DNA from 2 places in the Bacillus sp. 5RYD7K genome. Region 2 is predicted to be linked to the other one. Evidence: riboswitches for the same ligand, from Rfam matches in the RefSeq annotation. Region 2 holds a riboswitch; the other holds the start of a gene.
The links. Region 2 has a riboswitch for S-adenosylmethionine ahead of ACQE26_RS05180 (5-methyltetrahydropteroyltriglutamate--homocysteine S-methyltransferase). Riboswitches for the same ligand answer to the same signal wherever they lie in the genome.
Positions count from the first base shown of each region.

Region 1: linked by a shared signal. The riboswitch ahead of ACQE26_RS15985 (phosphoadenylyl-sulfate reductase) and the one ahead of ACQE26_RS05180 (5-methyltetrahydropteroyltriglutamate--homocysteine S-methyltransferase) in region 2 are both predicted to bind S-adenosylmethionine.

Region 1 is NZ_CP191200.1:3,259,360-3,262,767, forward strand. It holds gene sat (sulfate adenylyltransferase) at 1-217, opposite strand, end outside; gene cysP (sulfate permease) at 265-1,329, opposite strand; gene ACQE26_RS15985 (phosphoadenylyl-sulfate reductase) at 1,342-2,043, opposite strand; SAM riboswitch class I at 2,170-2,274, opposite strand; gene pyrE (orotate phosphoribosyltransferase) at 2,376-3,008, opposite strand; gene pyrF (orotidine-5'-phosphate decarboxylase) at 3,005-3,408, opposite strand, start outside.
Region 2 is NZ_CP191200.1:1,026,332-1,029,739, reverse strand. It holds gene pepT (peptidase T) at 1-42, shown strand, start outside; gene ACQE26_RS05190 (hypothetical protein) at 621-788, shown strand; gene ACQE26_RS05185 (LURP-one-related/scramblase family protein) at 891-1,367, shown strand; SAM riboswitch class I at 1,452-1,538, shown strand; gene ACQE26_RS05180 (5-methyltetrahydropteroyltriglutamate--homocysteine S-methyltransferase) at 1,617-2,753, shown strand; gene ACQE26_RS05175 (putative RNA methyltransferase) at 2,788-3,408, opposite strand, start outside.

The sequences.
Region 1 (3,408 bases), 1.7 Mb from region 2:
ACCAGACGGCCCCGGATGCCAGACGCATATTTTCAACGACTGACACGTAATCTTTTTCTGTGAAAAATCCTTCAATCGGGCTGTAGGCTCCGATTCCGATCAGCTCTAAATCAGCAAACGAAATCAAATCCAGCTCAATTTCTTTTTGGACGGATGTTAGATCATACTGCTCATTCACCCGATTAACTAATGTTCCTCCGTGCGGTGCTAGACTCATAGTACATTTTCCTCCCAGTTAACAGATAAATAAACTCAGATTAATAGTTAAATGCCCCCGCCTTGTTCATGGACAGAGCGTTTCTCTTTTCGGATAGCTTTCATCAGACTGGCGGCTCCGCCAGCTGCCAAAAGCACGCTGGCCATCATAAAGATGGAATAGTAATCTCCTTTTAACAGCAGAGAGACAAGCAGATACGAAATCGACAGTGACAAAAACGGCGAAACGACCCATACTTTGAGCATCGTTTTCACGACTTCTTTATGAAAAACGTTCGGCCCGTTTTTGGCCATTCCGATACCGATGATTGATGATGATGTCACCTGCGCCAAAGGAACCGGCAGACCGAACACGGAACTGATAATGACAAGCCCGGCCCCGGTTCCGGAAAGCAGTATGCCTTCGCCGGCGGAAAATCTCGTAATCTTTTTCCCGTTGGTTTCAAGCACTCTGCGTCCTAAAAGCAGAGCGCCGAGAGCGACAAAGATGCCTCCGTACAGCGTCCCTTTGGACACGCTGAGCACGCCGGCGGCAACTAAAGGGCCCACCGCATTTGCGACGTTGTTCATTCCGGCTGAAAAAGCTTCCCAAAACCCCGCAATAAGCAGGACAACCCCCAAAACCTTCTGTTTCCGGCTCGAAATGACTCGAATATTCAGAGAACTGGATACCTTCGATACGAGAAACGTGAAACAGAACGCGACAAACGGAACGAGGACCCAAAAAATCACGATGACCAAAAGATGCTGCAGAAACAATACTTTGTACGCAACGCCGACCCCGACAATCGCCCCGACGGTGACCTCGCTCGTCGACAGCGGAATGCCGAGCACATTCGCCGTGAATAACGATAACGCCGCCGCTCCGATAATAATACAGACAATGGTGAGCGTAATGGTCTGTTCGGGAATGATTCCGCCGCTGATCGTCTTAACGACTTCTCCGCCGCCGATAACCGCCCCTGACAGGACGCCGGCCGCGCAGATAATCAGCGCATACGTTTTCTTTTTAACGGCGCCGGACCCGTAAGCGACTCCCATTGAAGCCGCGGCTCCGCTGGCTCCGATATTCATGGCGAAAAACAGGCAGAATAAAATAGCGGCTAATTCCATTGTGCAGCTCCTTTATTCATGCAGTCCGCATTCTGTTTTCGCCATTCCGTTCCATCTGCCGCTCCGCAGGTCTTCTGCGGTAAACGCAGGTGAAGTGCACGGTTCACAGCCGATGCTCGGATAGCCCTGATCATGAAGAATGTTATAATCCAGCTCATGCTTGGATGTATATCTCCAGATGTCTTTCCACGTCCAGTGGATCAGCGGGCATACTTTAATGGATTGAAACTTATCGTCTTTATTCAGGAAATTCGTATTCGCCCGGCTCGGCCCTTGATCGCGTCGGAGGCCGGACAGCCATGCCGGACGCCCGGCGAGCGCTTCTCTTAACGGCAGAATTTTTCTGATGAAGCAGCACTGGTTCGGTTCTCTTTCCCACAGTTTATCTCCGTGAGCCTCGGCCTGTTCCTCAAGAGTAAGGCTGGGCTTTTTCAGGATGATGTTCAGTCCCGGGTAACGTTCTTTCACTTTTTCGATCGTTTCATATGTTTCTTTAAAGTGAAGTCCTGTATCGAGAAACACGATTTCCGCGTCTTTTTTCACTTTAGAAATTAAATCGATCAGGACGATTCCCTCAATCCCGAAGCTGCACGCGTAAACAAGCTGGTCTCCGTAGTGGCCGTATGCCCATTTTAAAACGGACAGCGCGCCTTTATAGGAATCGTCTTCCGGAAATGTAATCTCCGGTTCCTCCCATGTGTCATACGTTAGCATTTTTTCTTTCCTCCTCCCGGAGACAATCAAACAGCTGTTGTTTTCTGCCGGTTGTCTTATCCCTCAATCTTTTTTCATATAAAAAACTTTCAATCCAGCGGAATGAAAGACAGTGACCCGTTATAGCCCTTATCTTCAAAATGCTGTGCATTTTTCTGGATGCGGCACCTTGCATGTCACGCAGGTTGCCGGGCGTCATCGGTCCAGTCCCTCAGCCGCTCTTGATAAGCTTTTTAGATTTGTACTAAATTTTAGCACAATTCTAACAGAAGTCAACCCGAGTTTTTTGATAGGAATAATAAAACAGGCCCTGAGGCCTGTTTTTATTGTCATTATTTTTTAAACCAATCTTTTGACTCGGGATTCTGTTTCCATGATTTCAGTTTCTCAATGTCATCTGAATGTATCGTTCCGTTTTCAAGCGCTACTTCAATCAGCGTGTCATAATCTGTTAACGAGTAGTACGGCAGACCCGCTTTTTTAAAGGCTTCTCTTGCTTTCGGCAGTCCGTATGTAAAAATTGAAATGACGCCGAGAACTTCCGCGCCCTCTCTTTGAAGGGCCGCCGCAGCTTCAAGCACGCTGCCCCCGGTAGAAATCAAATCTTCAATCACGACTGTTTTTTGTCCTTTTTTAACGGCGCCTTCTATTTGATTTCCTTTGCCGTGCGCTTTCGGTTTGCTTCTGACGTAGCACATCGGAGCGCCTGTACGGTCTGCGAGAAGCGCAGCATGCGGAATGCCTGCCGTGGCAGTGCCCGCGATCATCTCCGCCTCGGGGAAATGCTCTTTCAGCAGTCTGCCGAGCCCGTCCGCCACATCATTTCTCACTTTTGGATACGACAATGTCAGACGGTTGTCACAATAAATCGGCGATAGAATGCCGCTCGCCCACGTAAACGGCTCATTCGGGCGTAAAAAGACAGCTTCAATGTGTAATAGATGTTTTGCGATAGCCTGTTTCATCGGCGAACGCCCTCCCATTCCAGTTTAATGGCTTCATATGCTTTAACGGGGTTTTCCGCTTTTGTAATTGAACGGCCCACGACAATGGCTGACGAACCGTTTTCTTTCGCAAATGACGGAGTCGCCGTCCGGACTTGATCATCAGCTGCGTCATTGGCCGTGCGGATGCCCGGCGTGACTGTCAGAAATGACGGCCGGACCGCTTCATAAATGGCTTTTGTTTCATGAACTGAACATACCACTCCGTCCAGCCCGCACTCTTCAGCCATTTTGCCGTAATGTACAACCGTTTCTAACAGCGGCTTTTGCAGCAGAAGCTCTTCCTTCGCCATCTGCTCTGAAGTGCTCGTCAGCTGGGTGACTGCGATTAATGACGGGCGTTTTTTGCCTGCCGGCGTGC
Region 2 (3,408 bases):
GTCATTGTTGAGATCGCCAGGCTGTTTGAAGAACGCGCGTAAAACCAAAGCTCCCTGCTTTGGTTTTTTTCTTTCACATGAAACCTTTCCTTCTTTCTTTCCGTATATAAGGTATGAAATGGAAAGAAGGAGTGAAGACTATGGCAAGAGGCACTGTAGCAAGAGAATTGAAAAAAACCTTAAAAGACCCCCGCGTTCTGGAGACGAAATCGAACCCTTTTAAAAAGCTGCGGAAAATGTTCAGACGATTTTTTGTAAGATAACATCTCGTTTTCTTACAAAAAATAAGGAAAGCGTTATCAAATCATAATCTTCCGTTAGAAGCAGTTATTTTGCATATCCCAGGATTTTTTAGGGTACTGAATAACACAAGGCAAACGAAAACACTGTATTAGTTAATTCGGCACTGCCAAAAAATAGTCGAAAAGTTATATAAACGATCATCACTCAGCAGCCGATACAATCTATAGAACCACAATAAGAGCAAAATCCACTGCAGATCATAGTCATTTTTACGGAAAATGTCTTTATTTTTTAAAAAAGTGACAATTGTTTGAATACTTTTCGTTTGTTTTTTCGTACAATAATAATACCAAAACTTTTTTTGGGAGGTATGTAAAATGATGCTACTTATTTTTGCTGCTTTGACAGGATACCTGGTTTTCTCTTTCAGTAAGGACAACCGCCGGAAAACGCCAAAGACAAGCCCGCTGGTGACAGCTGCCGACACGAATAACATCATTGATTTAAATGCGATCCGTCAGAAACGCCGGATGCCGCTATCATAAAAACGACAGCTGCCGCAAAATCGGCAGCCTTTTTTTGTGCACCCCTCCAATATGAAACCATCCGTCTCCTTTTTACGTACAACATAAAAAAGGAGTTTTTTTATGTATCATTTTTATATCAAAGAGCGGATGTTTACGTTTAAGAATCGGTTTCAAGTGTTTCTTGAAAGCGGAAAAGAAGTCTACAATGTGGAAGGAAAGCTGTTTTCTTTCGGTGATGAACTGAAGCTGACTGATTTGGACGGCCGCACGCTCGCCAGCGTCAGTCAGAAACTGATGTCGCTCGTTCCCCGTTACGAAATTTCCGTCGGCGGCAAGCCTGTATGCCAAGTCATCAAGAAAATGACGTTTTTCAAACCGAAATTTGAAATTTCCGGAGTCGGCTGGGATATTACCGGCGATGTGTGGGGACGGAATTTTCAAGTGACAGACGGGAAATCAAACCGGATGACCGTCACCAAATCATGGATGAGCTGGGGCGATTCTTATCATTTGGAGATTGAAAATGAAGAGGATATTGTTCTTTGTCTTGCGATCGCAATCGTAATAGATATGATTCTATTTGAGGGTGATAAATAAAAATATTTATCGAAATATATTGACAATATAAGATAATATACTAAGATTAAGAGTATTACAGTTTATTCTGAAAAATAGCATATTTCCTTATCAAGAGAGGTGGAGGGACTGGCCCTATGATACCCGGCAACCGCTGTTCAGCAGAATGGTGCTAAATCCTGAAGATAAGGTTGAGATTTGCGGACGCAAGCTCTTCCCTATCCAAGGGAAGAGCTTTTTATATTTCATTGAGGAAAGAAGGAATCGTTCATGTCACAGCAAAACACAGAACAACCATTGCACACTCTTCTTAGAAAAAACCCGCCGTTTCGCGCGGATCAGGTCGGAAGCCTGCTCCGGCCGGCGGCTGTGAAGCAAGCCCGCCTGCAAAGAGCGGCGGGTGAGATTTCGGCAGAACAGCTGCGCGAAATCGAAAACCAAGAAATCATCCGCAGCGTGAAAAAGCAGAAAGAAACCGGCCTCAATGTCGTGACTGACGGCGAATTCCGCCGGGCCTGGTGGCATTTTGATTTTCTCGAAAACTTAGACGGCGTCGAAGCGTTTACGCCAGATAGCGGCATTCAGTTTCACAATGTACAGACGAAAGCGCGCGGCATTAAAGTAACGGGAGATATTGATTTTTCTCAGCATCCGATGCTCGAAGATTATAAATTTCTTCACAGCATTGCCGGCGATGCTGTTCCAAAAATGACGATTCCAAGCCCGAATATGCTGTTTTTCCGCGGAAAATTGGAAAAAGCAGCGTATCAGAATAATTACAAACAATTTCAGCATGATGTATCAAAGGCGTATAAAAAAGCGATTCAAGCTTTCTATAACGCCGGATGCCGCTATCTTCAGCTCGATGACACCGCATGGGCCGTTTTCTTATCGGAAGCGGGGCTTCGCCAGATTGAAGCATTCGGAACGACGCCGGATGAGCTGCGCAGGCTGTTCGCAGCTTCTATTAATGACGCCATTAAGGATCGTCCTGCCGACTTGAAGGTTACGATGCATATCTGCCGCGGCAACTTCCAGTCCACATGGACGGCTGAAGGCGGATATGATGCGGCGGCGGAAACGATTTTTGACGGGCTTGACCTTGACGGATTGTTCTTGGAATATGATGATTCCCGCTCCGGCGGCTTTGAACCGCTCCGTTATGTCAAACGCTCTGATCTTCAGCTTGTGCTCGGTTTGATTACGTCGAAACACGGCGATCTCGAAGACAAGGACGCGGTTAAACGCCGGATTGAAGAAGCTTCTCAATATGTCAGCCTGGATCAGCTTTGCCTCAGCCCGCAATGCGGATTCGCTTCCACTGAGGAAGGAAACCTGATCACAGAAGAACAGCAATGGGCAAAACTGCGCCATGTCGTCGATATTGCCGGTGAAGTCTGGAAATAAAAAAAAGACACGCTAATAGCGTGTCTTTTCCGTTTTACAGCGGATCGGTCCCGATTAAAACTTCGATATCTATCGTGATATCAGCCGCTTTTCGGCCGATAAACCGCTGAATGCTTTCTTCAGTACATTTCCATGTTAGGGGCGTCATTTTCACAAGCCGTTCAAGATCAGGCTGCGATAACGTCTTCGTGTAACGCAGCCGTTTGCGCTCAAAGGTTTGAAAGCCCGCTTGGAAACGGCAGGCCGCTGAATCAGCGGTGTCATTCCGCCGGGGACTGTTTCCGAAAAAGAATTCCCTTACTTCCTTCAAATAATCACGCCGCGGCACCGCTTTAATGACTGTGCCACCCTTTTGTAAAAGCCTGCTGCATTCCTTGTAATTCCAAGGTGATAAAACAGACATCACGACATCAAAACAGCTGTCGGCAAACGGCGCATCCGCCACATCAGCGACGGCAAAAACCATTTGATCCCCGAAGCCCTTTGCCGCATGCAGCACACCTTCTTTCGAGAGATCAATGCCGATTCCCGTCACAGAAAAAGCGGGCTGCAGCAATCGGCATACGGCGGCTAAATGAGAGCCCTCTCCGCATCCCGCATCCAATACCGCCGCCTGTTTTTGCGGAGATTGCGTACGGCTGATGATGCCGGCGAT